2 regions of the Novosphingobium sp. FG90 genome follow, and region 1 is predicted to be linked to the other one. Evidence: predicted binding sites of a transcription regulator. Region 1 holds the regulator's gene; the other holds the start of a gene.
What was found. The regulator LexA, encoded in region 1, represses DNA repair genes until DNA is damaged. The targets are predictions, from matches to a motif close to GTTCCNCNCTTGTTCT.
Positions count from the first base shown of each region.

Region 1 (15,779 bases):
GCGGTCTCGAGCGCGTGAAGCAGCAGAGCCCGACCGCAACGATGAAGCAGCTGATCGCCGAGGGCGGCCTGCAGCAGATTCTCGACAGCCTGATCGACGGCGTCGCCTTCGCGGTCTACGGCGAGAAGCATGGCGTCGTTCTTAGCGACCGCCTCGTCGACAGCGAACTGACGCAGATCCCCGCCTTCCAGGGCGTCGACGGCAAGTTCGACCAGAACACGTTCCGCCAGGCCCTCGCCCAGCAGGGCCTCTCCGAGCAGGCCCTGCGCGACGACATCCGCAAGAACATGATCGCGCAGGAACTCGTCGTGCCCGCGCAGATCGGCTCGGTCATGTCCGAATATGCCGCGAAGCGCTACGCCTCGCTGCTGAGCGAGACCCGCAGCGGCACCGTGGTCGCCCTGCCCTCTCTGCTCTTCGCGCCCGAAAAGCAGCCGACGCAGGCCGAACTCGCGGCGTTCTACAAGGCCCACACCGGCCAGTTCGTCCGCCCCGAGCGCCGCACGATCCGCTACGCCATCGTTAGCGCCGACAAGATTCCGGCCCCGGCCGCACCGACCGACGCCGAAATCGCCGCGCGCTTCGAGGCGAACAAGGCCGCTTACGCCGCCAAGGACGATCGCCGCATTACCCAGCTGGTCGTGCCGACCGAAGCCGCCGCCAAGGCCATCGTCGCCGAAGTCGAGAAGGGCACCTCGCTCGAAGCCGCTGCTTCGGCCAAGGGCCTGTCCGCCGCCAAGCTCGAATCGTTCAGCAAGGATGACCTTTCGCGCCAGTTCTCGGCCGCCGTGGCGCAGGCCGTCTTCGCCGCGCCGGTCGGCAAGCTCGCCGCGCCGCAGAAGAGCGTGCTCGGCTGGCACGTCATCCGCGTCGACGAGGAGATCAAGACCCCGGCCAAGACGCTTGCCGAAGTTAAGGGTGAGCTCACCAGGCAGATCGCCGAGGAAAAGGCCCGCAAGTCCTACAGTGACGCCTTCGGCAAAATCGACGAGCAGCTTTCGGGCGGCTCCAACCTTGCCGAAGTCGCCAAGTCGCTCGGCGCCGAGGTCAAGCAGACCCCATCGCTGACCGCCGACGGTCAGGTCTACATGAAGCCCGGCGAGACAGTGGCGGCAGAACTGCAGCCGCTCCTCAAGACCGCGTTCGAAATGGACCAGGAACAGCCGCAGGTCGCCGAGATCGAAAAGGGCAAGTCCTTCGCGATCTACGACGTCACCGACATTCAGGCCTCGGCCCCTGCCCCGCTGGCGCAGATCCAGAACGACGTGAAGGTCGCCTGGGCGATCGACGCGGGCTCGAAGGCCGCCAAGGCCGCCGCGCTCAAGATGCAGGCCGCGATCCGCAAGGGTCAGACCATCGAGCAGGCCATGGCCGCGGCAGGCAAGAAGCTGCCCGCGCCGCAGCAGGTCTCGATGTCGCGCCCGACGCTTGCCGCCGCGCTGCAGTCGGGCCGTCAGGTGCCGCCGCCGGTCTCGCTGATGTTCCACATGGCCAAGAACACCGTGAAGGTGCAGGCGGCCGAGGGTGAGCGCGGCTGGTTCGTCGTCCAGCTCAAGGACATCGTGCCCGCCAAGATCGATTCGCCCGACATGATCCGCCGCGCGCAGACCGAACTCGGCCAGCAGCTCGGGCAGAGCTACGCCTCCGCCCTTGGCGCCGCGATGCGCAAGGACGTCGGCGTGAAGCGTCACGACGATGCCATCGCTGCCGTGCGCGACCAGCTCGCCGGCACTGCCCCCGCCAACTGATCCGAAGCGAGGGGGCAGCGATGGAGCGCGAATTCGACCGCACGGCGACGCTTGAGCAGCTGGCGCAGGGCAAGCCCGCGCTGGTCTGGCGCAAGCTCGTCGCCGACACCGAGACGCCGGTTGGCGCCGCCCTCAAGCTGATCGAGGACGGACGCGGCGACTTCCTGCTCGAATCGGTCGAAGGCGGCGAGACGCGCGGGCGCTACAGCCTGCTCGGCCTCGACCCGGACCTCGTGTTCCGCGCGAGCGGCGAGGCCTGCGAGATCAACCGCGCATGGCAGGCCGACCGCGAGGCGTTCGCACCGCTCGGCGGCGGCACCCTCGCTGAACTGCGCGCGCTGGTCGAGACCTGCCGCTGCGAGGTTCCGGCCGCGCTGCCCAAGGCTCTCGCCTGCCTCGTCGGCTACTTCGGCTACGAGACGATCGGCCTTGTCGAGAAGCTGCCACGCGCGCCGCAAAGCCCCCTCGAAGTGCCCGACATGCTGTTCGTCCGCCCGTCGCTGATCCTGATCTTCGACCGGCTTTCGGACGAACTTTTCTGCGTTGCGCCGGTGTGGCCGGAAACGGGTGACGCCGCTCTGGCGGTCGACCGCGCCGCCGAGCGCATCGACGAAGCCCTGCGCCGCCTCGCCGCCCCTGCACCCGTCGTGCCTGTCGCCACCGATCTCGCCGAGCCGGTATGCACGCCCGTCGTCCCGCCGGAGGATTACAAGGCGATGGCCCTTCGCGCGAAGGACTACATCGAGGCGGGCGACATCTTCCAGGTCGTGCTGGCCCAGCGCTTCACTTGCGAATTCCCGCTGCCACCGCTGGCGCTCTACCGTTCCCTGCGCCGCGTGAACCCCTCGCCGTTCCTCTATTTCCTCGACCTGCCCGGCTTCGCGCTGGTCGGCTCCAGCCCGGAAATCCTTGTGCGCGTGCGTGACGGCGAAGTCACCATCCGCCCGATCGCGGGCACCCGTCCGCGCGGCGCCAGCGCGGCCGAGGACAAGGCCAACGAAGCCAGCCTCCTCGCCGACCCCAAGGAACGCGCCGAGCACCTAATGCTGCTCGATCTCGGCCGCAACGACGTCGGCCGCGTCGCCGCTGCGGGCACCGTCGAGGTCACCGACAGTTACACGATCGAGCGCTACAGCCACGTCATGCACATCGTCTCGAACGTGGTCGGCCGGCTCGACACCGCGAAGCACGATGCCATCGACGCGGTCTTCGCGGGCTTTCCGGCCGGCACCGTCTCGGGCGCGCCCAAGGTCCGCGCCTGCGAGGTGATCGCCGAACTCGAACCCGAGACGCGCGGCCCTTACGCGGGCGGCGTCGGCTATTTCGCGCCGGACGGCTCGGTGGACAGCTGCATCGTCCTGCGCACCGGGCTGCTCAAGGACGGCGTCCTGCACGTGCAGGCGGGCGCGGGCATCGTGGCGGACAGCGACCCGGCCTACGAACAGCGCGAATGCGAAGCCAAGAGCGGCGCCCTCTTCGCCGCCGCACGCGAAGCGATCCGCGTTGCCGGGGAACCCGGGTTCGGGCAGTGAGGGCCTTCACGACCGAATACCGCTATCCCGACTATCTGCACGCCAACCGGCTATATCTGCTTCGACAGTGGCTGACATTGCGGTCGGCCCTGTTCTTGTTGGCGCTGTTCGTGACCGTCTCCGCGTTGAATGTCAGCGCCTATGCCGGGCCTCTTCCCTCAAGGATCGGCGCATCGGCATTGCATTCACTGGCCTATTTCGTTGGAGCCGGGGCGCTGCTCGCGATCGGCTACTTCTATTCGCTGCCTCGCACGACCCAAACTCATTGGCAGAAAAACGATCTTGCCGGGAATGCCGCCAGCTATCGGATGCAAGCCGAGGGCTTCACCGTGGCCAGCCCCTCGATCGACCTGAACCTGAACTGGCAGGACTTCCGCTGGTGGACGGAAGACGATCGGCTTCTCCTCGCCAAGCCTGAAGCTGGCTGCACGATTATATGGTTGCCCAAGGATCAGGTCGCTAACGACATTCTCGACAGCTTTCGCGAAGGCTTCGGGCGGTGTCAGGTCAAGCGGATTTGATCGCATGCGAACGCCACTAGCCCTCGCAGCTTGCGCGATCCTCGCCGCCTGCTCCTCCGACGAACCTGCCGCCAAGCCGTCAGCCCCGCCGCCTCCACCCTGTCAGGGCGCGAGCTTCGAGGGCGCCAGCTTCACGCACTGCACCGCCGTGCCGGGCCGCCACGCCATCCACACCGTCCTCGGCCCCAAGGGCGGTGCGCCCTATCGCAGCCTCTCGCAATTGGCGGTGGACCGCCCCGCGCGCAGCCACGAAGTCGCCTTCGCGATGAACGGCGGCATGTTCGACGCGGACGGCAAGCCTATCGGCTACTACGTCGAGAACGGCGAAAAACAGCACGCCCTCAACACCAACGAAGGCTGGGGCAACTTCCACCTCAGCCCCAACGGCGTCTTCTACGGCGATGCGGCAGGCAACTGGCATGTCCGCGCCAGCGACGACTTCGCGAAGTCCGTCACCGACCGTCCCGATTTCGGCACCCAGTCCGGTCCGATGCTGGTCATCTCCGGCAAGCTGCATCCGAAGATCGACGATGACGGCAAATCGCTGAAGCTACGCAACGGCGTCGGCATCGATGACAAGGGCCGCGCCCACTTCGTCATTTCCGACGAACCGGTATCCTTCGGCAAGCTCGCGCGCTATTTCCGCGACGCGCTGAAATGCGACAATGCGCTGTTCCTCGACGGCAGCGTATCATCGCTCTGGGACCCCGAACATGGCCGCGTCGACGGCGGCCCTCCGCTCGGCCCCTTGATCGTCGTCGAGAAAAGCGCAAAGGCGAAGTCATGATCCTCGTCATAGACAATTACGACAGCTTCACCTGGAACCTGGTCCATTACGTGATGGAACTGGGCGCCGAAGTGGAGGTCGTGCGCAACGACGCGCTCAGCACAGGCCAGGCCATCTCCAGCGGCGCGAAGGGCTTCCTGATCTCGCCCGGCCCCTGCACCCCCAACGAGGCGGGCATCAGCCTCGACCTCGTCGGCGCGGCGGCGGATGCGGGGATGCCGCTGCTCGGCGTGTGCCTCGGCCACCAGTCGATCGGCCAGTACTTCGGCGGCAAGGTCGTGCGCGGCGGTTTGATGCACGGCAAGACCTCCCCCGTCACGCATGACGGCACCGGCGTCTTCGCGGGCCTCCCCTCGCCCTTCACGGCGACGCGCTATCACTCGCTGATCGTCGAGGATATCCCCGAGACGCTGGTGGTGAACGCCCGCTCCGACGACGGCCACGTCATGGGATTCCGCCACGCGAGCCTGCCCATCCACGGCGTCCAGTTCCACCCGGAAAGCATCGCCACCCAGCACGGCCACGCCATGCTCGCGAACTTCCTGCGCACTTGCGGCATCGACGCAAGGCTGCCGGAGCGGCTGAGCGCATGACCCTGCCCGATCCGCTCCACCCGATCGCCGAGGACGAGGCGCAGGCCGCCTTCGCCGCCATCCTCGATGGCGAAGTGCCTGAATCCGAAATCGCCGAATTCCTCGTCGCCCTGTCGGATCGCGGCGAGACCGCCAGCGAAATCGCCGGAGCCGCGCGCGCCATGCGCGAGCGGATGATCCCGGTGAAGGCGCCCGCCAATGCCATCGACGTCTGCGGCACCGGCGGTGACGGCTTCCACACGCTCAACGTTTCGACCGCCGTTTCGCTCGTGGTGGCGGCCGCAGGCGTACCCGTCGCCAAGCACGGCAACCGCGCCGCCAGTTCCAAGGCAGGCGCCGCCGATACCCTCGAGGCCCTCGGCCTGAACCTCGACCGCGCCGTCGAGACCGCCGAAACCACTCTTGCCGAAATCGGCATCGGCTTCCTGTTCGCCGCGCGCCACCACCCGACGATGGGCAGGCTCATGCCGCTGCGCAAGTCGCTCGGGCGCCGCACGATCTTCAATCTGATGGGACCGCTGGCGAACCCTGCGCAAGTTTCGCGCCAACTCGTCGGCATTGCGCGTCCGGCCTATGTGCCGATCTACGCCGACGCCCTGCTGCGGCTCGGGACCGAGCACTCCATGGTCATCTCCGGTGATGAAGGCCTCGACGAACTGAGCCTCGCGGGCGGCAACGAAGTCGCCGAGATCCGTGGCGGCGAGCTATCCATGCGCCGCGTCGCTCCGCAGGATGCCGGGCTCCCGGTCGCTTCGGTCGATGCCATTCGCGGCGGCGATCCCGCCTACAACGCCCGCGCTCTCAATGACCTGCTGATGGGCGCGCCCGGTGCCTATCGCGACGCCGTGCTGCTTAACGCCGCCGGCGCCCTGCTCGTGGCCGGCGAAGTCGACAGCTGGGCCGAGGGCGTCGAAGAGGCTGCAGAAACCATAGACAAGGGCTTGGCCAAGGCCCTGCTCGACTGCTGGATCGCGGCAACCCGCGCCTGACGAGGAATCCATGTCCGACAAGCTCATCGAAATTTGTGATACCAAGCGGACGGAAGTCGCCGCACGCAAGGCTTTGGCGACCATCGCGGACCTCGACGCCCGTGCCGCCTTGCAAACGCCTGTTCGCGGTTTCGAAGCCGCTCTGCGCGCCAAGGCCGAATCCGGCTATGCGCTGATTGCGGAAATTAAGAAAGCTTCACCGTCCAAAGGACTGATCAGAAATGATTTTCGTCCTGCCGAACATGCGATCGCTTATGAGAAGGGTGGCGCCGCGTGCCTGTCCATCCTGACCGATGCCCCTTATTTTCAGGGCCATGAGGACTTCCTTGTCGAGGCGCGCGCTGCTTGCAGCCTTCCCGTCATCCGCAAGGACTTCATGGTCGATCCCTGGCAGGTCGCAGAAGCGCGCGCGATCGGTGCGGATGCCATCCTCATCATCGTTGCCGCACTGGACGATGTGCTGATGGCCGAAATCGAATCCGCCGCTATCGAGCGTGGTCTGGACTGCCTGGTCGAAGTTCACAACGAACATGAGATGGAGCGTGCAAGCGCATTGAAATCACGCCTTATCGGTGTGAATAATCGTGACTTGCGCCATTTTGTTACCGACATTGCGACCACCGAGCGCCTCGCACCTCTCACCCCCTCCGGAACCCTGTTGGTCAGCGAGAGCGGCATTAACGTCCATGCGGACCTCGACCGCCTTTCGTCCTGCGGCGCCCGCACGTTTCTCGTGGGCGAAAGCCTCATGCGTCAGGATGATATAGAAGCGGCGACCCACGCCCTGCTCACCGGAGTCTGAAGCTCACATGGGATTGCGATGACCAGATCTCTCACGCATATCGATGGCGACGGCAATGCGCGCATGGTCGATGTCGGTTCGAAGGCCAAGACCAAACGCATCGCCGTTGCTTCCGGTCGCATTTCCATGAATGCGGATGCGCTTGCGGCGATACGGGCTGGCAATGCGCCAAAGGGGGACGTCCTCGGGACCGCACGCATCGCAGGCATCATGGCCGCCAAGCGCACAGCGGAACTCGTTCCCATGTGCCATCCACTTGCACTGGACGCGGTGAACCTAGATTTCTCGTTTGAGGACACGGCGATCAGGGTTGTTGCGAAGGCTTCGCTGACCGGCAAGACTGGTATCGAAATGGAAGCTATAACAGCAGCTTCCATCGCACTCGTAACAATCTATGACATGGCTAAGGCGCTCGACAAGGGCATGATCATCGGCGACATTCGCCTTGTCGAAAAGGTTGGCGGCAAATCCGGCCACTGGAAAATGGACGGATGGGCCGAGTGACCGATCGTGAGCTTCTCTCGCTTGAGGATGCGCAGGCCCGCCTGCTGGCGCTTGCCGCGCCGCTCCCGATGGAGCGCGTCGACATCGAAGGGTCGCTGAACCGATATCTCGCAGAGCCGCTGCGCGCCAGGCGCACTCAGCCACCTGCCAATCTTTCCGCAATGGACGGCTATGCCGTTACCGCAGGCGACTTGCACGGACCATGGCGCGTAGTCGGTGAAAGTGCGGCTGGCCACCCTCATGTCGGCATGCTGTCGACGGGAGAGGCGGTACGCATTTCGACGGGAGCGCCACTGCCAGACGACGCGGCGGCGGTAATCCTGCAGGAAGATCTCGTGCGCGACGGTCAGTCCCTGACACTGTCCGGTGACCTGCCCGAGCCCCCGCATAAGCATATCCGGCATTGCGGTATGGACTTCGCCGAGGGTGCGCAAGTCATCTCCTCCGGCATGTGCATCACACCGGCGCAGATGGCATTGGCGATCGCCGCTGGCCATACGCATCTGCCCGTACATCGGACACCGCGCCTCACCGTGATCGACAGTGGTGATGAACTCGTGGCCGATCCAGAACTCTGCGCACCGCATCAAATCCCCGCGAGCAATGGCACCATGCTGGTCGCAATGGCGGGGGCGCTTGGCATCAACGCCCGCCGGATCGGACCGGTGGCGGACGATATCGATGCCATAACATCCGCTTTCGAAGCTTCGGGCGACGTCGATCTCATCGTAACGAGCGGCGGAGCCTCAGTCGGGGATCACGACCTCATTCGCCCGGCACTCGAGCGCTGGGGCGCCTGCATCGATTTCTGGCGCGTTGCGATCAAGCCGGGCAAGCCCATCCTCGTCGCCACGCGCGAATTGCCGGGACGGCGGCAGATCGTGCTCGGCCTCCCCGGCAACCCGGTGTCCAGCTACGTCACCGCCTATCATTTCCTCCTCCCTCTTCTGCGCGCAATGCAAGGCGCTGCGCGTCCATTGCCCATGCGCCTAACCACCCGACTGGGCATGCCGCTGCGCGCGAGCGGTCGCCGCAGGGAATTCTTGCGGGGCTGGTGGAACGGGCAAAGCGTGATGGTGCACGAACTGCAGGACAGTGGCGCCCTGTCGTCACTGGCGGCGAGCAATGTCCTTGTCGATCGCCCGGCGATGGCTGGACCCGCCGTAACGGGCGATGAAGTCCAGATCTTCCTACTCCATAATGGCGGTATTGCCTGAAGCATTGTTATTTGGTTGCTTGATTGTTCTCTCAATGTTCACTACCAGAACAAACGGGATCAGGGTTCGCCTGGTTCGGAGGTCACGAAAAGGCAGCGACAATGTTGACGCGCAAGCAGCACGAATTGCTCCGGTTCATCCAGACCCGGCTTGAGGAGAGCGGCATCTCCCCCAGTTTTGAGGAGATGAAGGAAGCGCTCGACCTCAAGTCCAAGTCCGGTGTGCACCGCCTGATTTCGGCATTGGAAGAGCGAGGCTTCATCCGCCGCCTCCCCAATCGCGCGCGCGCCCTGGAGGTCCTGCGCCAACCCGACGATACGGGCAGCAAGGCGCCTCGTCCCTCCGCTGCCAATAGCAATGACGGGATCGCACCTGTGCAGACGCCGCGCCGTGCGGTTGAACCGGCCAATGACGTGATCGAAATTCCGCTGCACGGTCGCATCGCCGCAGGCGTTCCCATCGAGGCTCTTGAAGGGCAATCGACCCTGCCTGTCCCAGCTGCTCTGCTCGGTTCGGGTGAACATTATGCGCTGGAGGTATCTGGCGATTCGATGATCGAGGCAGGTATTCTCGACGGCGATTTCGCCCTCGTTAAGCGCACCAATGCCGCGCGGGACGGTGAAATCGTGGTGGCCCTCATCCGTGGAGAGGAGGCCACCCTCAAGTACCTGCGGCGTGAAGCTGGAATGGTCCGTCTAGATCCCGCGAACGCCGCTTACGAGCCGCAAATTTATGGGCCGGATGAAGTGGAAGTTCAGGGCAAGCTCGCCGGCCTGCTCCGTCGATACAACTAAGTTCTAAGCTTACACACCGTCACCATCACGAGCGGGCAGAGCTTTTCGGAGCAGCATTAAGCTGAGCCGGATTACTTGGCCCCACTTGTGGTGGCGATTTCTGTTGAATCGACTGCAAGCAATAATTCTTTCGAGGAACTTCACTTCCCCGCGAGTGAAGCATTATTTTGCTGCCAGTGATCCATTGAGACGGCTCTGGGGTGGCGAGGCACGCCACCAGCCATGTTCGCCTTGGGCCTGCGCCACGGTATCGATCCGAGCCTGGTCCAGATATATGGCCAGTCCTCCGGTACGCTCAAGAGAACCACGATCAGCCTTGAACCAGCGTGGCCGACAACTGCGTGGTAACCACCGATCCGAAATAACGATATCGCTACGCTCACATGCAGCCGCAAGCGAACGTTCTGCCACGGAATCGCGCCCTCGCGAAATCAGCAGGTGCCAGGTCTTTCCCGATCTCCGGACGGGAACAGTGCAGAAATCCGGATTGCACAGAGCGCCCGGCAGCTTGTCGAAAGTAGCAGGCAGAGTTTCTATCCCCGCGAATTCCATAAGATTGTCCCGAGCGTAGCCGCTTCGGCTGTTCCTGAGCAAAAACAGCCGGTTTCCATCGTCTTCCACAAGGCCCACGTGACGCCCGTCGCCCGACACCAGTACGTCCGCAGGCGGCGCCATCGCCAGAAACAGCACCCCGATGGCAGCAACCGGAAGCCCTGCCCAGCGGATGCGACCGCTCCACAAGCCAAGCCAAAGCCCTCCTGCGACAAAAAGCAGGAACGCCCATGCATTCGTGCCCGGCAACAGGTTGACCGCGCCCGGCCTGGAGGCAAACCAGTGGGCCAATCCAACCAGCATATCCACCGAGATCCCGGCGAGCCACCAGAATGGCCCTCCCATCCCCACGATGTCGAGCATGAGCGCGCAAGCCAGCAACGGCATCACGATAAACGTCGACCACGGGATCGCGACCACGTTGGCAAGGGCTCCATACACACCCGCGCGGTGAAAATGGAACAGGCCGATCGGCATGAGTGCCAGGTCGATGACCGCGCCGGTCAGCAGGAGGAGGAGAAGATGCCGGACGCCTTGCGCTGCCACCCCTTCGTCGCGCGGCCCGAGGAAATGGCGCACCGGTTCGGAGGTACTGACCGCGATCAGCGCCAGAACCGCGCCGAAGCTCATCTGGAAGCTCGGCCCCATTACCGCCTCAGGCCAAAGCAGCAGGACGCTGAACGCCGCAACAGCCAGCATGCGCAAGGACAGGGGTTCACGCCCGAGGGCCAGCGCCGCCAGAACCAGCAACGCCCCTATGCATGACCGAACGGTAGGGACTTCGGCGCCGGACAGCAGCGTATAAGCCAAACCTGCGAGCGCCCCTACCCCGGCCGCGACTACCGGTAGCCTGACCCTCAATGCAATCCATGGGAAAAATGCCAGCAACCGAATTACCAGGAGATATACGGCGCCCACCATGGCGCTGACATGCAGGCCACTGATCGACAACAGGTGCGCCAGCCCCGAATCGCGCATGGCCTGGTCATCGGCCTCAGAGATTCCGCCCCGATCGCCAGTGACGAACGCAGCCGCGATACCTGCCCGCTCTTCGCCGATGCGAACCCGAATATGATCCGTCAACGACTGCCGGACATCCGACAACCCAAACCGGCCTCCGCTGGCTTTCCGAACGACCTTCACTTCCCCGATTACCGAACCGCTGGCAGCGATACCCGCGAACCAGGAGGTTCGCGCAAAGTTGTATGCACCCGGAAGCATAGGCGGAGCCGGAGGCATGAGCCTCGCGCGGAACGCCACCAGGTCTCCCACGCCGATGCCGGCCGCAGCCTCCTTGCCGGGAACATTGAGACGAACCTTGATGGCCGTGCCGTGTAACGGGTCGCGCATGGCAAGCAGCAAACGATCGCGCGCGAGCGCAGGCTGCGACTCCACTGACAGCACATGTGCGGTAAAACTACCCGTCGCGGGCCTGCCTATCGCAGCCTGGCCGACGAGTTCCGAGCGCGCCCATACAGCAAGACAACCGGCCACGACGAGCAACGGCAGCAGCATCATGGCCCGTCCCAGATGAGGATAGGCATTCCGCAAAGGAAAGGATGCATAACAAATTGCAGAAACTGCAACAAAGAGGCAGCAAAACCCTATCCACCATGCCGCGGATGATAGCCAAAACCACGCGATTATGCCGGTTGCGAAGGCCACCGTCAGCCACGGAGCCCGCTCGAAACCGGCGCCGGAAAGAAATCGCTCGACGACTGCCAAAACCCTCGACAAGAGGCCCGCAGCGGTCCATGGCCCATGCTGCAATGCAGCGGTTCCGGGGCTACCCGGAGGCGAAATTTCACAGATTGCGGCCGGGGTCCCCATGGTCGCCAATAGGACAGGAAGGTCGGGTAGATGGCAAGCGGCAGTGCATCGGGCGAGGCGACTGGCAAGAAGGCCCCCGTGCCCTCCCCTGTCGTAACGCGCTTTGCTCCCTCGCCGACCGGTTATCTCCATATCGGTGGTGCTCGCACTGCGCTGTTCAACTGGCTCTTCGCCCGGCACCACGGTGGCAAGTATCTGCTACGCATCGAGGACACAGACCGCGCCCGTTCGACCGAATCCGCAATCGACGCCATCTTCGACGGGCTTTCCTGGCTTGGTCTCGATGGTGACGAAGCGCCGGTGTTCCAGTTCGCCCGCTCCGACCGCCATGCCGAAGTCGCTGCGCAACTGATCGAGAACGGTCACGCCTATCGTTGCTACCTGACGCAGGAAGAACTCGCAGAGCGCCGCCAGAAGGCGCAGGAAGAGCGCCGCCCGTTCCGCATCGACAGCGAATGGCGCGATGCCGATCCCTCGACCTGGCCGGCCGACCGCTCGTGGGTGGTCCGCGTCAAGGCCCCGCGCGAAGGCTCGACGACGATCGAGGATCTCGTGCAGGGCACGGTCACCGTGCAAAACGAGGAAATCGACGACTTCGTCATCCTGCGCGGCGACGGCACCCCGACCTACATGCTGGCCGTGGTGGTCGATGACAACGACATGGGCGTCACCCACGTCCTGCGCGGCGACGATCATCTGAACAACGCCTTCCGCCAGCTCGTCGTCATTAACGGCATGGGCTGGGACGTTCCCGTTTACGGCCATGTGCCGCTGATTCACGGCTCTGACGGGGCAAAGCTGTCCAAGCGTCACGGCGCGCTGGGCGTCGATGCCTACCGCGACGAAATGGGCCTGCTGCCCGAAGCCGTGTTCAACTACCTGCTGCGCCTCGGCTGGGGACACGGCGATGAGGAAATCATCAGCCGCGAGCAGGCGATCGAATGGTTCGACATGGTAGACGTGGGCAAGAGCCCGTCACGCTTCGACCTGGCCAAGCTTCAGAATCTCAACGGGCACTACATCCGCGAGGCCGACGATGTGCGGCTGGCGGGCCTCGTCGAAGCACGCCTCAACGGCGTGGAAGGCGACGAGCCTGCCGACCTGCTGGTCCGCGCCATGCCCGTGCTCAAGGTCCGTGCCAAGGACCTCAACGAACTTGCAGAAGGCTCTGCCTTCCTCTTTGCCAAGCGCCCGCTCGCCATGAGCGAGAAGGCGCTGGCGCTCCTGACCATCGAGGGGCGCGAGCGCCTTGCGGCTATTCATGAGCGCCTGTCCGGCCAGGCCGACTGGACACTCGAGGCATTGGAAGCCAACCTGAAGGCAATGGCCGAGACCCTCGGATTGGGCCTCGGCAAGCTCGCGCAACCCTTGCGGGCAGCCCTGACGGGTCAGACGACTTCGCCGGGGATATTCGACGTACTGGTATTGCTCGGACGGGAAGAAAGCCTCGCGCGCATTGGCGAGCAGGCACAGGTTCCCGCCGGGTCGCAGTCATAAGGAGATAATTGGTGGGTGATCAGGCTAAACTGAGCGTCGGTGGCGCGGAACACGACTATCCCGTTCTGAAGGGAAGCGTGGGTCCGGACGTCATCGATATCCGCAAGCTCTACGGCCAGACGGGCGCGTTCACGTTCGATCCGGGCTTTACCTCGACCGCGAGCTGCGAGTCGGCGCTGACCTACATCGATGGCGACGAAGGCGTTCTGCTGCACCGCGGCTATCCGATCGGCCAGCTGGCCGAGAACTCCTCGTTCATGGAAACGAGCTACCTGCTTCTGAATGGTGAACTGCCGAGCAAGGATGAACTTGCGACGTTCGAGAACACCATCACGCGCCACACCATGCTGCACGAGCAGCTGGCGACGTTCTATCGCGGTTTCCGCCGCGACGCGCATCCGATGGCGATCATGTGCGGTGTGGTCGGCGCGCTTTCGGCGTTCTACCACGATTCGACCGACATCGCGGACCCTGAGCATCGCAAGATCAGCTCGCACCGCCTGATCGCAAAAATGCCCACGATCGCGGCGATGGCCTACAAGTACTCGGTCGGCCAGCCGTTCCTCTATCCGGACAACAAGCTGAGCTACACCGGCAACTTCCTGCGCATGACCTTTGGCGTGCCCGCAGAAGAGTACGAGGTGGTCCCGGCGGTCGAAAAGGCGATGGACCGCATCTTCATTCTCCACGCCGACCACGAGCAGAACGCCTCGACCTCGACCGTGCGTCTTGCCGGTTCGTCGGGCGCGAACCCCTTCGCGTGCATCGCGGCGGGCATCGCCTGCCTCTGGGGTCCTGCGCATGGCGGCGCAAACGAAGCCGCGCTCAACATGCTCAAGGAGATCGGCACCCCCGATCGCATCCAGCACTACATCGACCGCGCCAAGGACAAGAGCGATCCGTTCCGCCTGATGGGCTTCGGTCACCGCGTCTACAAGAACTACGACCCGCGCGCGACGGTCATGCAGTCGACCCTGCGCGAGGTGTTCGAGGCACTCAACGTCACCGATCCGCTGTTCGAGACCGCACTGCGCCTCGAAGAGATCGCGCTCAGCGATCCCTACTTCGCGGAAAAGAAGCTGTTCCCGAACGTGGACTTCTACTCGGGCATCATCCTTTCGGCGATCGGCTTCCCGACCACCATGTTCACCGTTCTGTTCGCTCTGGCGCGCACCGTGGGCTGGGTTGCGCAGTGGAACGAAATGATCTCCGATCCCGGCCAGAAGATCGGCCGTCCGCGCCAGCTCTACACCGGCCCGACGCAGCGCGACTACGTGCCGCTCGACAAGCGCTAAGGGTCATATCCGCGAGCATTCGCGGTTACCCGACAAACGGCCCTCGCGAACGCGGGGGCCTTTTTCGTTGTGCCTGCGGTGAGAACTTGTCTCTTTTGAGCAATCGCGCCACAATCCCGCCGCATCCGGAGCGCAACCTCCCTGCTCGAATGGGGGCGCACTTTAATGCCGATTGTTAGATTCCTGGCGACAATCCTAGGCCTTCTGGCGGTCGCCGCAGGGATTTTCGTAGTCTTGCAAGGCACCGGGGTACTCAAGTGGCCGGCGGGCAGTGCCATGATCGCCGATCGTGCCTGGGCCGTGCGCGGTGCTGTTTTTGCGATGGTCGGCGGTATCGTCGTTTGGCTGGGCCGCAGGTGCTAGATCGGCTTCAGGCGTCCGTATCCACCGGAACTTCGAGAATGAACCGCGCACCGTGGCCCGGGTCGCTCTCGATGAGCAAATCGCCGCCCATGGCGCGAGCCAATCGCCGCGATATATAAAGTCCCAGGCCAGAACCACCGTCACCGCTTCGGCCCAGACGCTCGAACTTCTCGAATACCCGCGCCTGATCACTGATGCTGAGGCCAGGCCCCTGATCCGCGACGATGGCGCGGGCGCGGGCGCCTTCGACCTCGACATGAACGTCCACGCGCGATCCATCCGGCGAATACCGGATGGCATTGCCGATCAGGTTGAGCAGGATCTGAAGCACGCGCCGGAACTCCGCCAGGGCCGGAGCATGATCGTCCGGCATCGGCGATACGATTGCGATGCCCTTTTCGCGCGCCCGGACTCCCAGGATACCAGCGGCCTGACGGGCAACATCGGCCAAGTCGATAAAGTCCGGGGTCGTTGAAAAGTTGTCGTCCTCGACGACTTCAAGGTCGGCCATGTCCTCCAGCAGGTCCAGCAACAGCTTGCCTGCACTGGCGATTTCGCCGGCATATTCGGCATAGGCATCAGGAAGCGGCCCGGCCAAACGGGTCCGGATAGTCTCCGCATTCGCCACGATCCGGGCGATCGGTTGCCTCAGAACCGGTGCCAGATCCTGCCCGACCAATCCACGACGCTGCACCGAAGGCGGCGCCTCCACGACAGGCACCCAGCCCGAAGGTGCTTCGTCCGACAACAGTAGC
Region 1 is NZ_JBMDIO010000009.1:127,587-143,365, reverse strand. Features, by position in the region: gene ACODRZ_RS10960 (peptidylprolyl isomerase) at 1-1,748, shown strand, start outside; gene ACODRZ_RS10955 (anthranilate synthase component I family protein) at 1,769-3,280, shown strand; gene ACODRZ_RS10950 (hypothetical protein) at 3,277-3,801, shown strand; gene ACODRZ_RS10945 (phosphodiester glycosidase family protein) at 3,806-4,588, shown strand; gene ACODRZ_RS10940 (anthranilate synthase component II) at 4,585-5,181, shown strand; gene trpD (anthranilate phosphoribosyltransferase) at 5,178-6,170, shown strand; gene trpC (indole-3-glycerol phosphate synthase TrpC) at 6,181-6,972, shown strand; gene moaC (cyclic pyranopterin monophosphate synthase MoaC) at 6,991-7,476, shown strand; gene ACODRZ_RS10920 (molybdopterin molybdotransferase MoeA) at 7,473-8,693, shown strand; gene lexA (transcriptional repressor LexA) at 8,795-9,487, shown strand; gene ACODRZ_RS10910 (ComEC/Rec2 family competence protein) at 9,650-11,869, opposite strand; gene gltX (glutamate--tRNA ligase) at 11,900-13,366, shown strand; gene ACODRZ_RS10900 (citrate synthase) at 13,378-14,661, shown strand; gene ACODRZ_RS10895 (sensor histidine kinase) at 15,032-15,779, opposite strand, start outside.

Region 2 (15,779 bases), on a different contig from region 1:
CGGTTTCTGGGACAGCCAGGTCGCCCGCATCAACATGCCGGTGCTGTTCGGCCGTCCGGGATCGGTAGCGCAGAAGATATTCCGCTCGCCGCTGTTCAAGGAAAAGCTCCAGCGCGAACTCAACCGCATCGCCGAGGACGGAGCCCGCGTCGCGGCGCCGATCGTCTACGATGCGGTGCGCTCGCTGACGGTGACCGATGCGCTGGCCTTGCTGCGGGGCGGTGATACTTCGGCGACGACGTTCCTGCGCCAGTCGATGGGTTCCGGCCTCGTCAATGCGATGATCCCCGAACTCGACCGGGTGATGCGCATGGCCGAGGATCCGATCCTCAATACCGCCGTCAACGCGCTGACCGGCGTGAACATGGCGGACGCGGCGCATGCCCTCGCGCTTGAGGCGGACAATGCGATCTGGTACGAGATCGGCGCGCAGGAAGCGGATATCCGCAGGGATCCGCAGAGCACCAACGATGCCGCACTGATCGCGGCATTGAAGCTGGCCAGGGGGATGTAGGCGCTGCGGCGCGGGGGCTTCGACAAGCTCAACCTGAGCGGTTTTGAGAGCAGGTTTTTCAATCCCGCTCAGGCTGAGCTTGTCGAAGCCCCCGACGTCATACGCTGACAGGCTGGCCCCGGTGTCGTGCATTCCCTATAGGGGCGCCCAGAATCGCCGCCCCCATCGCGGCGCCGCAGGGATACGCACGCCATGAAGTTCTTCGCCGACACCGCCGAAATCGCCGACATCAAGGAACTGGCCGACACCGGCCTGCTCGACGGCGTCACCACCAACCCGTCGCTGATCGCCAAGTCGGGCCGTGATTTCATGGAAGTCACCGCCGAGATCTGCAAGCTGACTACCGGCCCCGTCAGCGCCGAAGTCGTCGCGCTCGATCACGCGGGGATGATGCGCGAGGCCGAAATCCTGCGCAAGATCGCCGACAACGTCTGCATCAAGGTGCCGCTCACCATCGACGGCCTCAAGACCTGCAAGGCGCTGACCGGCGAAGGCACCATGGTCAACGTGACGCTGTGCTTCTCGGCCAACCAGGCGCTGCTCGCCGCCAAGGCCGGCGCGACCTTCGTGTCGCCTTTCGTCGGCCGTCACGACGACAACGGCTTCGACGGCATGGCGCTGATCAGCGACATCCGCATCATCTACGACAACTACAACTTCGCGACCGAAATCCTGGTCGCCTCGGTACGCCACGGCATCCATGTCCTCGAAGCGGCCCGCATCGGCGCCGACGTGATGACCGCGCCGCCCGCCGTCATCAAGGGCCTGGTCAAGCATGTCCTGACCGACAAGGGCATCGAAGGCTTCATGGCCGACTGGGCGAAGACCGGCCAGTCGATCTGAGGTTGCGCTAGACACCCTTCGACAAGCTCAGGGTGAGCGGGGTTGGTGAAATAACTTCTCACTCCGCTCAGGCTGAGCTTGTCGAAGCCCCGGCGGCAAACACATTCCTCGTCATTGCTTCGCTACGCTCGCAATGACGAAATGCGCAGCCCCCTCTCACATCGCCCATTTGAGCCCGCCGCGCCAATGCGCTAGGCACCTCGGGCAATGTCCGACGAATCCCCAACCGATCGCTTCAAGTCCGTCCTCACCGGAGCCTCGCGCGCCATCGCGCAGGAGGCGGAGGTCGAAGTGAACTGGACCGCCGACGCGCCCAGTTCCACCGGCAACACCTTCCGCGTGCCGATGCCCGGCCGCAGCCTGCCGCGCGCCGCCGCGATGCAGGCGCGCGGCTTCGCCGACAGCTTCGCGCTCAAGCTGCGGCATCACGACGACAGGCTGCACATGCGCAATGCCCCGGCCGAGCCGACCGCGCGCGCCGCGTTCGATGCGGTGGAGACGGTGCGCTACGAGGCGCTGGGCGCCAATGCCTATGACGGCATGCGCGACAATCTCGATGCCGCGCTGCTGACGCGCATCACGTCCGATCCGATCGCCCGAGCCGACACGCCCGACGCCGTACCGGTCCCCGCAGCCCTTGCGCTGCTGCTGCGCGAGCGCCTGACCGGTCAGGAAATTCCCGAGATCGCGCGCCCCGGCGTCGACATGGTCCGCAAGTGGATCGAGCGCAAGGCGACCGCCGACTTCGATGCGCTGGCGAATTCGCTGCACGACCAGAAGGCGTTCCAGAGCCTGTCGCTCGACATGCTGCAGCACCTCGAACTCACCCGCGCGGAGGAAGTGCCGCAGGAACCCACCGACATGGAAGACATGGACGGCGAGGAGGAGACCGAGGAGCAGGAGGAAGGCGGCGAGCAGGGCCAGGACCAGCAGCCCGCCGAAATGGCCGCCGAACCCTCGCAGGGCGACGACGAGGGCGAGAGCGAGGCTGAAGGCGAAACCTCCGACGACATGGACGAAGGCGAAGAGGGCCAGGAAGGTGAGGAGGGCATGCTCCCCGTCCGCCCCAACCGCCCCTGGACCGACATTCCCGACAGCTTCGACTACAAGGAATACACCACCCAGTTCGACGAAGTCGTCGGCGCCTCGGACCTCTGTGACGAGGAGGAGCTGACCCGCCTGCGCGCCTATCTCGATGCGCAGCTCAAGGGCTTGCAGGGCGTGGTGACGCGCCTTGCCAACCGCCTGCAGCGCCGCCTGATGGCGCAGCAGAACCGCTCGTGGGACTTCGACCAGGAAGAAGGCCTGCTCGATGCGGCGCGCCTCGCCCGCGTGGTCGTTTCGCCGGGGCAGTCGCTGTCCTACAAGATCGAGCGGGACGTCGAATTCAAGGACACCGTCGTCACCCTGCTGCTCGACAATTCCGGTTCGATGCGCGGACGCCCGATCTCGATCGCGGCGATCAGCGCCGACGTGCTGGCGCGCACGCTGGAGCGCTGCGGCGTGAAGGTGGAGATCCTCGGCTTCACCACCCGCGCGTGGAAGGGCGGGCAGAGCCGCGAAAGCTGGCTGGCGAACGGCAAGCCCGCGCATCCGGGCCGCCTCAACGACTTGCGCCACATCGTCTACAAGAAGGCCGACGAGCCGTGGCGCCGCGCCAAGAAGAACCTCGGCCTGATGATGCGCGAGGGGCTTCTCAAGGAGAACATCGACGGCGAGGCGCTGCTCTGGGCGCACAATCGCATGCTGGCGCGTCAGGAAGACCGCCGCATCCTGATGGTGATCTCCGACGGCGCGCCGGTGGACGATTCGACCCTCTCGGTGAACTCGGCGGGCTATCTGGAAGCGCACCTGCGCCGCGTGATCGAATGGATCGAGAGCAAGTCCCCGGTGCAGCTTGTCGCGATCGGCATCGGCCACGACGTGACCCGCTACTACCGCCGCGCGGTGACGATCATGGATGCGGAACAGCTTGGCGGCACGATGATCGAGCAGCTCGCGGGGTTGTTCGAGGAAGAGTGAGGCGTTGACGGCGGCTTGACTGACGCGAGCCGCCGCCTATTCGGCAAGGCATGACCGACGCATCCCAGTTGACGCTGTTCAACAGCCTGACCCGCAAGCTCGAAACGTTCGAGCCCGTCCACCCGGGCGAGGCGCGGGTCTATACCTGCGGGCCGACGGTCTACAACTACCCGCATATCGGCAACATGCGCGCCTATGTTTTCGCGGACATTCTGGGCCGGACGCTGAGCCACAAGGGTTACAAGCTCACCCACGTCATCAACATCACCGACGTCGGCCACCTCACCGATGATGCCGATGCGGGCGAGGACAAGATGGAGAAGATGGCGCGGACTCAGTCCCAGTCCATATGGGACATCGCGGAGCATTACACGCAGGCGTATTGGGCCGACATCAAGGCGCTCAACATCCGCCAGCCGGCGAAGTGGTCGATCGCCACCGACTACGTGCCGCAAATGATCGAATTCGCCGAGAAGATCGCGCCAACACATTGTTATGAATTGGAAAGCGGCCTCTATTTCGACGTCTCCACCGTCGCCGATTACGGCCGACTCGCCCGCGCCGTCACGGACGAGGGGGAGGGGCGCATCGAGGCTGTCGAGGGCAAGCGCAACGCCGCCGACTTCGCGATCTGGCGCAAGACGCCTGCGGGCGAGAAGCGCCAGATGGAATGGGATTCACCCTGGGGCAAAGGCGCGCCGGGCTGGCATCTGGAATGCTCGGTAATGAGCGGCGACCTGCTTGGCTTCCCGTTCGACATCCACACTGGCGGCATCGACCACCGCGAAATCCATCACCCCAACGAGATCGCGCAGAACCAGGCCTTCTGCTGCACTAACGGCCTCGACGTACCCGCAAATTCCGGCGCTAAGATGTGGATGCACAACAATTTTCTTGTCGAACGTTCGGGCAAGATGAGCAAGTCCTCAGGTGAATTCCTGCGATTGCAACTGTTGATCGACAAGGGGTGCCACCCGCTCGGCTATCGCATGATGTGCCTGCAGGCGCATTACCGCAGCGAGCTGGAATTCAGCTGGGAGGGCCTTGCCGCCGCGCTGGTGCGCCTCAAGCGCATGATCATCGTTGCCGAGCGCCTGGCCGACGTGGAAGCGGGCGAACCCTCGCACCCCAAGCTCGCGCCGATGCTCGAAACGTTCGAGAAGGCGATCGGCGAGGACCTCAACACCGCGATCGCTCTGACCGCGCTGGAAGAGGTGCTGGCAGCCAAGAAGGTCGATGCCGCCGCCAAGCGCGCCGTGGTCGAGAAGATGGATGCGGTGCTCGGCCTCGACCTGTTTGGCACCTCGCGCGCCGACTTGCGGCTGCGTCCGAAGACCGCCGAGATCACCGAGGCGGAGATCGAGGGCGTCCTGGCCGCTCGCAAGCAGGCCCGCGCCGACAAGGATTTCGCCGCCTCCGACGCCCTGCGTGATGAACTCGTCGCCAAGGGTGTCGAAGTGATGGACGGCGATCCGCTCGGCTGGGAATGGAAGCTGGCCTGATTGTTGCCTTGAACGCAAGGGCGGATGCCAAAGCCGCCCTTGTCTTCGCGTGGCGATGCTCCGAGGCTGGCAAGCTATTGTAGTTGCCCGGATTCGGAAGTTGCCCATGACCGTCGCCCTGATCAATGCCAACTCGCGCCCATGGCTGGAGGGCAAGCTGCCCGAAGGCGTCGAACCGCTGTGGTTCGAGGATGCCGATCAACTCATGGCCCTTGCGCCGCGCGCCGAAGTGGCATGGCTCGACATGATCCCGCCGCCCAGGGCGCGCGAGGCGCTTCCCCTGATGACCGGCCTCAAGTGGTACTGCGCCATGTCCTCGGGCGTGGACTGGCTGCCGCTTGACCTTTTCCGGGAGCGCGGCGTCACGCTGACCAACGGTGCGGGCATCCATGCGCAGACGGTGTCCGAATACGCGCTCATGGGCATGCTGACGATGGCCAAGGGCTGGCGCGAAGTCGTGCGGGCGCAGGATCGCCGCGAATGGCTCCGCGAACCGCCGGGCAAGCGCGAGTTGCTGGGCAGCGAGGTGCTGGTGATCGGTGCGGGCGAGATCGGCGCGCGCATCGCCGAGATGCTGCGCGTATTCGGCGCCAAAGTCACCGCCGCGCGCCGCACGCCGGGCGAGGGTGAACTCGGGCAGGACGAGTGGCGGGGCGCGCTCGGCCGGTTCGACTGGGTAATCCTGATCGTCCCCTCCACTCCGCAGACCACCGGCATGTTCGGTGCGGAGCAGTTCGCGGCGATGAAGCCGGGCGCGATCCTGCTGAACTTCGCGCGCGGGACGGTAATCGACCAGGACGCGCTGCTTGCCGCGATCGATTCGGGGCATCTGGGCGGCGCGTTCCTCGACGTGACGACGCCCGAGCCGCTGCCCTCCGACCATCCGCTGTGGTCGCGCGAGAACGTGCATATCTCCATGCACTTGTCCGGCCGCGCGCAGGATGCGCTGTTCGCGCGCGGCTCTGCGCGGTTCCTCGACAACCTCGGGCGTTACCGGCGCGGAGAGCCGCTGGCGCATCAGGTCGATCTTGCGCAGGGTTACTAGCTCTGCTTGCCCGCGCCTGATATTTTCTACGGCGAGGCTGATTAATTCATCAGGGACGGTCCGGAGCCGAATCGCGTATCAGCCTCGATCAAGACGGCCGGGCATCAGGGACCGGCGGCAGGAAGAGGGAAAGCTGGATCATGGCCGAGAGCGACAAGCGCAAGGCATCGGACCTGTTCATCGAATGTCTCGAGCAGGAAGGCGTCGAGTACATCTTCGGCGTGCCGGGCGAGGAAAACCTCGATTTTCTGGATTCGCTGTCGCGCTCGAAGCAGATCAAACTGATCCTGACGCGGCACGAGCAGGGCGCGGGCTTCATGGCCGCTACTTACGGGCGCCACACGGGCAAGGCGGGTGTCTGCCTCTCGACGCTGGGGCCGGGCGCGACGAATTTCGTCACCGCCGCTGCGTATGCGACGCTGGGCGGGATGCCGATGCTGATGATCACCGGCCAGAAGCCGATCAAGAAATCGAAGCAGGGCCGCTTCCAGATTCTCGATGTCGTCTCGATGATGCAGCCGATTACCAAGTATGCGCACCAGATGGCGTCCTCGGACAATATCCCGAGCCGTGTGCGCGAAGCATTTCGCATCGCCGAGGAGGAAAAGCCCGGCGCGACGCATATCGAACTGCCGGAAGACATTGCCGACGAGCACACCGATTCGCGGCCCGTTCCGCGCTCGATCGTGCGGCGCCCGACTGCGGACGTGAAGTCGATTGCTCAGGCCGTCGATGCCCTGCAGACGGCGAAGCGCCCGGTTCTGGTGATCGGCGCAGGCGCGAACCGCAAGATGACCAGCAAGATGCTGGGCGAGTTCGTCGAGAAGACGGGCATCCCGTTCCTCACCACCCAGCTCGGCAAGGGCGTGATCGACGAGCGCCATCCCAAGTTTCTCGGCTGTGCAGCATTGTCCTCGGGCGACTTCGTGCACCGCGCGATCGAGGATGCCGACTGCATCGTCAACATCGGCCATGACGTGATCGAGAAGCCGCCGTTCTTCATGCACAATGACGGCACCCGCGATGACCGCATGGTCATCCACATCTCGACCAAGACGGCCGAAGTGGACCCGGTCTACTTCCCGCACATCGAAGTGATCGGCGATATCGCCAACGCCATGTGGCAGATCAAGGAGGCGATCACGCCTTCCTCCAAGTGGAACTTCGATTCGATGCTGCGCTTCCGCGCCGCCGAGGTCGAGCACACCGCGAAGCTGGCGGCGGACGAGCGCTTCCCGATCTTCCCGCCCCATGCCGTGCAGCAGGTGCGCGATGCGCTGCCCGATGATGCGATCGTCTGTCTCGACAACGGCGTCTACAAGCTGTGGTTCGCGCGCGGCTACTGCGCGGTCAAGCCCAACACGGTGCTGCTCGACAACGCGCTGGCGACGATGGGCGCGGGGCTGCCCTCGGCGATGGCGAGTGCGATGGTCTATCCCGAGCGCAAGGTCTTCGCCGTCTGCGGCGACGGCGGGTTCATGATGAACAGTCAGGAGATGGAGACTGCGGTTCGCCTCGGCCTCAACCTGACGGTGCTGATCCTGAATGATAACGCCTACGGCATGATCCGCTGGAAGCAGGCCAACATGGGCTTCGCGGACTTCGGGCTGAATTACGGCAATCCGGACTTCGTGCAGTATGCGCAGAGTTACGGCGCCAATGGCTATCGCGTGGAGAGCGCTGCGCACCTCAAGGAACTGCTCGCGCATTGCCGCGATACGCCCGGCGTGCACCTGATCGACTGCCCGGTCGATTATTCCGAGAACGACCGCATCCTGAATACCGAGATCAAGGAACTCTCGCGGGCGCTTTGAATGTACTCACCCTCCCTGTCGCGTAACGATGGGGAGATGGCAGTCGGGCAGCGACTGACGGAGGGGCTTTGAGCGCGCTACCCCTCCACCACCGACTGCATCGGCGGTCCCCCTCCCCATTGCTGCGCAACGGGGAGGAGTGGGGCTTCAGCAATCCACCAGCACCAGTGCTTCGACATGGATGACCATGTGCGGCGGGTCTTGCCGCTGTTCGGTCGACGCGACAGCGACATCGGCTACGAGATGGCGCGGGACAGTGAATTCGTGGTCGGGCAGGGCGGTGATGAAGGCTTCGCCCCGCGCCACCGCGTCTGCGCCTTCGAATGCCAGCGCGATGGTGTGCCGAGCGCCGGAGAACGTCGCGCTCGCCCAGTCCCGTTCGGAATGGCTCAGGAACTCCGCAGCGGGGCCGGCGAGACCGAGCACTTCGGACAGCAGGCGTAACCACGGACCGCGTGTCGGAGCCTTTGCAGGAACGAAAGACTGCTGCAGTTCCTGCATGAGTTCAGATTGCATGGCGGTTCTCCCCGGCGCCGGTAAGGTAGGTCTGCATGAACCGCTCGACTCGCGCGGCGGTGTCGCCGCGCGGCACCCGGCCATTGCGCAGGTCCGCCACGAAGCGCGGGTCCTGCGCGGCAAGGCGGCCGAATCTGGTCCAGGGCATGTCGGTCTTGCGTAGAAAGCGCTCGATATCGCGCAGGAGCATCCGGTCTGGTCCTTTCGTGTAGGAATTCGCTTGATGTTTTTATTTTGTTCCGTTCTAAATCCTACATGTCTAGGAAATTTCCTACGGATACGGATTACAAAATGGTAAGTGACCCGACCCGTCTGCGCCTGCTGGAACTCGCCGAGGAGCGGCGCGTGAGCTTGTCCCGGCTCTCGGCCATGCTGGGCAAAAATCCTGCATATCTGCAGCAATTCATCCGCAAGGGCAGCCCGCGCAAGCTGGAGGAGCATGATCGGGGGATGCTTGCACGGTTCTTCGGAGTGAACGAGGCGGAACTGGGACAATCGAAGGAAATTTCCTACGCCATTCCGGAGCAATCCCGCCGACGCAGCTGGATCGACGTTCCGCGCCTGGCGCTGGGGGCATCGGCAGGGCCGGGGACGACGGCCGAAAGGGAGCAGGTGGTGGACACCATCCGCTTCTCCGGGCGCTGGCTGCGGTCGATGGGCCTGCAGCCGGAAAATCTCTCCACGATCGTGGTGAGCGGCGATTCGATGGAGCCGACGCTTCGGGACGGCGATGAAATCCTTGTCGATCGCACGATCCGCGCCTTGCGAGACGGCATTCACGTCGTTCGGCTGGGCGACAGCCTGCTGGTGAAGCGCATCGACGTCTCGCGGTCGGGGCTGGTCGTCCTGATCAGCGACAATCACGCCTATCCGCCGGTCGAATGCGGTGCCCGCGACGTCGAGGTTATCGGGCGGGTGGTCTGGAAAGGCGGGCGCATCTAGCCCGGTTGCATTCGCGACGCTCTGCGGCCATTTCCAAGGGCATGACGCAAGGTACCGAACAACAGATGCGCGTGGGGATCATTCCCGTCACGCAGCTCCAGCAGAACTGCTCGCTCCTGTGGTGCACCGCCACGATGAAGGGCGCGCTGGTCGATCCCGGCGGTGACCTGCACAAGCTGAAGCAGGCGCTGGAGAAGACCGGCGTGACGCTCGAGAAGATCCTCGTCACGCACGGCCATCTCGACCACTGCGGGCAGGCCGGCGTGCTGGCCAGGGAACTTGGCGTGCCGATAGAGGGGCCGCAGGAGGAAGACCGCTTCTGGATCGCGCAGCTCGATGAAGACGGTCCGCGCTGGAACATGGAAGCGCACACCTTCGAGCCGGACCGCTGGCTCGAAGACGGCGACAAGGTCACTGTGGGCGAACTGGAACTCGACGTCGTTCATTGCCCGGGGCACACGCCCGGCCACGTCATCTTCCATCACGAGCCCAGCAAGTTCGCCATGGTCGGCGACGTATTGTTCCAGAACGGCATTGGCCGCTGGGACTTCCCGCGCGGCAATCTCGACGATCTGCTGCACTCGATCACGCAGAAGCTCTGGCCGCTTGGGGACGACGTCACTTTCGTCCCCGGCCATGGTCCGGTGAGCACGTTCGGGCAGGAGCGCCTGACGAATCCCTACGTCAGCGACGAGGCGATCAACCGCGGGCTACCTGCCTAGCATCGCCCGGTCGCGATCAGTACCGCCATCACCGCGAGTCCCAGCAACGTCAGCACCGAGATAATGAATCCTGCAGCGCGCAGGGGAGATTTCTCGGCCTTGTCCATGCCGATGCCGTGAGCGATACGCGCGAGCAGATAGACCGCGCCGACGATCGCAAGCCATTGTCCACCCTTGCCCGAAAGCTCGATAGCGGCAACCAGCATCAGTACGAAAGGCGCGCTCTCGCCATAGTTCGCCTGGGCACGCATACGGCGCAGAAGCAGGGGATTCTCGCCGTCTCCGTGCCACACCTTCGCCGCCATGCGCGCCTTGCCGGTACGCACCGCCAGCCAGAAGGCGACGACGGCTGCTGCGGCGGACATGCTGAGGGTGGTCTGCAGAATCATATAGGCGTACTCCCGATTGGTGACGGCTTGATGGTGGAGGGAGTAACGGGTTGCAACTCGCGTGAAATGGGTTATAGGCGCGCCTTCGCAAGCCGCCGTGTCCCTACCCGGTCACCGGCGGCCTTTTTGACAGACACGTATTTGCAGGAACAGGTGCCGAAATGGCTGTCCCTAAAAGAAAGACTTCGCCCTCCCGCCGGGGCATGCGCCGCAGCCATGACGCGCTGAAGGTTGAAGCATTCCACGAATGCGGCAACTGCGGCGAACTGAAGCGCCCGCACAACCTGTGCAATTCTTGCGGCCACTACAACGGTCGTGAAATCGTCGCGGTCGAAGTCTAAGACTTAGATCCTACGACGTATTTCGGAGAAAGCCCCATGAGTTTGCCGCGTATCGCTATTGATGCGATGGGCGGCGACGAGGGCGTGCGCGTCATGATCGAAGGCGCCGCGCTTGCGCGCCGCCGTCATGACCGTTTCAAGTTCCTGCTCGTCGGTGACGAGGTGCGGATCAAGGCCGCTCTCGAGAATCATCCGAACTTGCGGGCCAGCTCCGAAATCCTGCACACCGATGGCGTGATCAGCGGTGAGGACAAGCCCAGCCAGGCGCTTCGTCGGGCCAAGGGCACGTCCATGGGGCGCGCGATCGAAGCGGTGAAGCTCGGCCATGCCGGAGCGGCCGTCAGCGGCGGCAATACCGGCGCGCTGATGGCGATCTCCAAGCTGACGCTGCGCACGATGCCCGGCATCGATCGTCCCGCACTGGCGGCCCTGCTGCCGACGCTGGGCGACAACGATGTCATCATGCTGGACCTCGGTGCCAATACCGAGTGCGACAGCCGCAACCTGGTCCAGTTCGCGATCATGGGCGCGGCTTATTCGCGCGTGGCCACTGGCCGCGCCGAACCGCGTGTGCGTCTGCTCAACATCGGCACCGAAGAAACCAAGGGCACCGAGGAACTGCGCGATGCAGCCGCCGTGCTCAAGGGCGCGGCCGAAAACCTTGCGATGTCCTTCGACGGCTTCACCGAGGCGGACAAGATCTGCCGCGGCGACGTCGATGTGGTCGTGACCGACGGTTTTACCGGCAACGTCGCCCTAAAAGCGGTGGAAGGCACGGCCCGCTTCGTCGCGGACCTGCTGCGCCGCGGCTTCAGCAGTTCGCTGCGTTCGAAGATCGGTTTCCTGATCTCGAAGCCGGCGACCGATTTGCTCAAGCACCACCTCGATCCCAACAATCACAATGGCGCGGTCTTCCTTGGCCTCAACGGCATTGTCGTGAAGAGCCACGGCAGCGCCAATGCTGCAGGCGTGGCCAATGCCGTGGCGGTCACCGCCCGGCTCCTGGAGGAAAACGTGACCGAGCGTATCTCTGCCGACCTAGCCCGTCTGGGAGGGTCGACCTGGCGCATGCCTAAGGGCCTGACCGGCGTACAGGAAGAGCGCGCCTGATGATTCGGTCGGTACTGATCGGAACTGGCTCCGCGCTGCCGCGCAATGCCGTCAGCAATGCCGAGCTGGCAGAGCGGGTCGATACCAGCGACGAATGGATCGTCGAACGTACCGGCATCTCCAACCGTCACATCGCCGAAGCCGACGAGACGACGTCCAGCCTCGCCACCGAAGCAGGACGCAAGGCGATCGAAGCTGCGGGCATCGATGCCGACTCGATCGACCTGATCGTGCTGGCGACGGCGACGCCCGACCAGACATTCCCCGCAAGCGCCACCATCGTCCAGAAGCAGCTTGGCTGCCGTGCGGGCGGAATCGCCTTCGACGTCGCGGCGGTGTGCTCGGGCTTCCTTTACGCCGTGGGCGTGGCCGATTCGATGCTGCGTACAGGCATGGCCAGGCGCGCGCTGGTCATCGGCGCGGAGACTTTCAGCCGCATTCTCGACTGGGAAGATCGCACGACTTGCGTGCTGTTCGGCGACGGCGCGGGCGCGGTCGTACTGGAGGCGCAAGAACAGGTGGGGGAAACTCCCCGGGGAATCCTGGCGACCCGGCTTCATGCAGACGGCACACACAACCAGTTGCTCTTCGTCGACGGTGGTCCGTCGACCACGGGAACGGTCGGCAAACTGCGCATGAAGGGTCGTGAGGTCTTCCGTCACGCCGTTGTGAATCTCGCCGAGGTTCTGCGCGAAGTGATTGAAGAGGCTGGTCTTTCCACGTCGGACATCGACTGGCTGGTGCCGCATCAGGCCAATGCCCGCATCCTTGATGCGACGGCAAAGAAGCTCGACCTGGCGCCTGAAAAGGTGGTCATGACGGTGGGCCAGCATGCCAACACTTCTGCTGCCTCGGTGCCACTCGCGCTCGATGTTGCTGTGCGTGACGGGCGTATCAAGCAGGGCGATCTGGTCATGCTGGAGGCCATGGGTGGCGGATTTACGTGGGGTGCGAGCCTAATTCGCGTCTGACGGACGACTGCTCCGCTCCGGTTGCGTTCAATATTGGACGCACCGTTGATTTCTTCCCTGTTTCTAATATTATCCGCTCCATTGGCGCACTATGGGGATGCGGGATTGATGCGCTCTACGGATACTTTGACCAGGGCTGAAATCGCGGAGGCCATTCATCGCAAGCTGGGCATATCCCGTGCGGAGTCGCTTGCCATGGTGGAAGCGATCCTGCAGCACATGTGCACGGCCCTCAGCGACGGCGAGAACGTCAAAATCTCGGGCTTCGGCACGTTTCTGCTGCGCGACAAGGGTGAGCGCATCGGTCGCAATCCCAAGACGGGCGTGGAAGTGCCGATCACGCCCCGGCGCGTCATGACTTTTCGCGCCAGTCAGATGCTGAAGGACCGTATCGCCGCAGATTGACGGAAAAGCTCCGTCGGGAAAAGGCAGGTATGGACGTTTCAGGACCCGGTGCGCCCGCAAAGGCGACGCTTTTCGAGGATGGCCCGTTGTTCGACGATGGGAAGGAGCCTCAGGCGCTGCGGACTATAGGCGAGGTGGCCAAGGCTCTCGCGATCCGTCCTCATGTCCTTCGCTATTGGGAAGAGCAGTTCGCGTCGCTCCAGCCGATCAAGCGCAGCGGGAACCGGCGATACTATCGTCCGGAAGACGTGGCGCTGATCCGCGAGATCGATCGCCTGGTTCATCGCGAAGGGTATACCTTGCGAGGGGCCGCCAAAGCGATAAGCGAGAAGTCGCCTTCCGAAATGCAAAGTAATCCGGCGCCGGAAATCAGCGCTGGGGCAGAGGCGCCCGACGATAATTTCTTCCATAGACTTTTGCAGATACGCGAGGAACTGGCTCACGCTCTGGCGCGCGCCTGAGAGCTATCTATCGCGCAGCACTTCCAGGACCTGCGCGAAGAACCAGTCCTGTGCATCCGGCTCGACGTAGCTGTGACTGGCGACGGCGCAGACCCGGATACGGTCGTCCGCCTTGTCCCAGCGCGACAGGAAAGCGAGTCCGGTGCGATCGCGCCCAGCAACCAGGAAACGGACCGGGCCTGCGAAACCGGCGATGCCCCGGGCCATTTCGACAGCAAGGCCGGTTGGGGTCGAAGGCGCAGGTCGGGCGGCGGCAACGAGACTGCGCGCCAGCTTGACCAGGGACACCTTGCCGGTCAGCAGGCGCCTGATTGCTGCGGGGTCGGCGAGCCGTCGCCGGTAGTGATCGCGTACCATCTCGGCAGGGGCTTCTTCTTTGCAGTCCTCGATGGTCCACGGATTAGACAGCACCAGCGCGTCAAGCCCGGCGCCTTTTGCAAGCATAAGCGCACTGGCGGCGTCGCAGTTACCGAGGCCGATGACACGCCGGACCTGAGATGCCTGAGCGCGCAAGATTTCCAGTGCGGCAGTGATGTCGGCAGCGCTTTTCCGAAAGCCCAGGTTTTCCCCTTCGCTGTCACCGACGCCGCGCCGGTCGAAGCGCAGAACGGGAAATCCCTGCGCGGCGATACGGGCGGCGAAGCGAGCCTGCCCGTTCCATGCGCCCGCTCGCACTTCATTGCCGCCTGAGACCAGCAGAAGCGCAGAGGCCTCCGGCGCATCGTCCAAGGTAGCCGCGAGGCGATTGCCGGAGCAGTCGAAAGTCAGGTGTCGCCGGGTCATTGCCGCAGCGCGCCTGCGAGGATCGCTGCCAGCGCATCGGCCTGGGCCGGGTTCTCGTCGGGCTCCGCGCGCAACCACAGACCGCTGCCGCCGATTTCGTCCTGACTGATGATGATGGCGGTTTCATCCGCTATCATCGGCTCGAAATGACGGTAAAAATCGGCGCCAAGTTCATATCCTGCAAGGGTTATCCCCTGCATAGATGCATTTTCGGCAAGCGCCTCGCGGTTTTCTTCCTGGCCGGCTTCCCGCGACGACAGGATACGTGCGCGCATCATCTGCCGCAGTATCGCCGCGGCCTTGACAGGCGCATAGTGGAAGGCGGGAAAAGGCTTGGGCGTAAAGAGGCAACCGCCGCGAATGCCCAGCACATGCGTTGCGCCGAAGAACCGCGCGGCAGCGGTCATCGCATCCAGCCAGTCGGCCGGTTCCTGGATGTGCAGGGGCTGCAGGCTCTCGTTGCAGCCCGGCAGATCGGGCAGGAAACAGTCGATCCCGGTGGCGTTCAGTCGCCGCATGACCTCCACGGCAAAGCGGCGCAGCTTGTTGCCTTCATCGAAGAGGGCCGGGACGATCAGCAGGCGACGCCTGCGATCCGCATCGCAGGACAGTGCGAATTCCTCGCTGGTTCCGCCGCCGGGCAGCGGGCAGGGCCAGCTTGCCGGAACCATCAGGCGCCGCGCTTCGCCTCTACGAAAGTGAGCAGACCGCCGTAAGTCTCCAGCATCTCGCCTTCGATTTCGTCGTCCTCGATGATGATGTCGAGGCGATCCTCAAGTTCGGTCAGCAGCCCGGCCACAGCCATTGAATCCAGCTCGGGAAGGTGCCCGAACAGGCCCGTGTCATCATCGAACGCATCGGCCTGACCCGGCTTGAGCCCAAGCACATCCGTCAGGATGCGGCGCAGCAGCAGGTCGGTTTGGTCTGGCATGGCCCCTCGGCAATCTGTCATTCTTGACGGCGCCCTCTAGCCGCGCTTCGCACTTGCGGCAAGTGAGCGCAGACCGATCCTGCCAAGAGAAGCCCAATTGCGCGGATCGAAGGGGCGGAACATGTCGAGCCGGTAGCGGGGGCGCTGGGTTTCCATCCAGTCCTGCTTGTAGGGATCGTCGCCGGTGCCGAAATCGACGAGGCCCACGTGGTCGATCGCGATCACATGGCGCATCAGCGCGGCCGTCAGCACGGAGCCGGGAGAAAGCGGTTTTGCGGCCTCCCGGTGGGCGAGCTTGTGGATGAACGCGGTGCCGCCTTCCACCGTCCACATCTGAGCTGCAATAGCGGGGCTTTCGGGCGCATCGGCAGCGTGGGCCAGGGCAAGGCGCAGGCGACCGGCTGCGCCTTCGGCTTCGGCAAAAGCGCGCAGGAATGCGGGCGAGCCTTCCTCGGGCTTCCAGCTCTC
Region 2 is NZ_JBMDIO010000002.1:22,445-38,223, forward strand. Features, by position in the region: gene ACODRZ_RS01730 (DUF4197 domain-containing protein) at 1-514, shown strand, start outside; gene fsa (fructose-6-phosphate aldolase) at 707-1,357, shown strand; gene cobT (cobaltochelatase subunit CobT) at 1,565-3,379, shown strand; gene cysS (cysteine--tRNA ligase) at 3,430-4,881, shown strand; gene ACODRZ_RS01750 (D-2-hydroxyacid dehydrogenase) at 4,988-5,926, shown strand; gene ACODRZ_RS01755 (acetolactate synthase large subunit) at 6,067-7,740, shown strand; gene ACODRZ_RS01760 (hypothetical protein) at 7,888-8,256, opposite strand; gene ACODRZ_RS01765 (hypothetical protein) at 8,246-8,446, opposite strand; gene ACODRZ_RS01770 (S24 family peptidase) at 8,548-9,198, shown strand; gene ACODRZ_RS01775 (MBL fold metallo-hydrolase) at 9,264-9,920, shown strand; gene ACODRZ_RS01780 (MAPEG family protein) at 9,917-10,309, opposite strand; gene rpmF (50S ribosomal protein L32) at 10,471-10,650, shown strand; gene plsX (phosphate acyltransferase PlsX) at 10,687-11,760, shown strand; gene ACODRZ_RS01795 (beta-ketoacyl-ACP synthase III) at 11,760-12,731, shown strand; gene ACODRZ_RS01800 (integration host factor subunit alpha) at 12,840-13,136, shown strand; gene ACODRZ_RS01805 (MerR family transcriptional regulator) at 13,166-13,597, shown strand; gene ACODRZ_RS01810 (hydrolase 1, exosortase A system-associated) at 13,601-14,380, opposite strand; gene ACODRZ_RS01815 (alpha/beta hydrolase family protein) at 14,377-15,051, opposite strand; gene ACODRZ_RS01820 (phosphopantetheine-binding protein) at 15,051-15,311, opposite strand; gene ACODRZ_RS01825 (GNAT family N-acetyltransferase) at 15,348-15,779, opposite strand, start outside.
Region 2: the regulator LexA is predicted to act here: its motif matches at 8,493-8,508, upstream of ACODRZ_RS01770 (S24 family peptidase).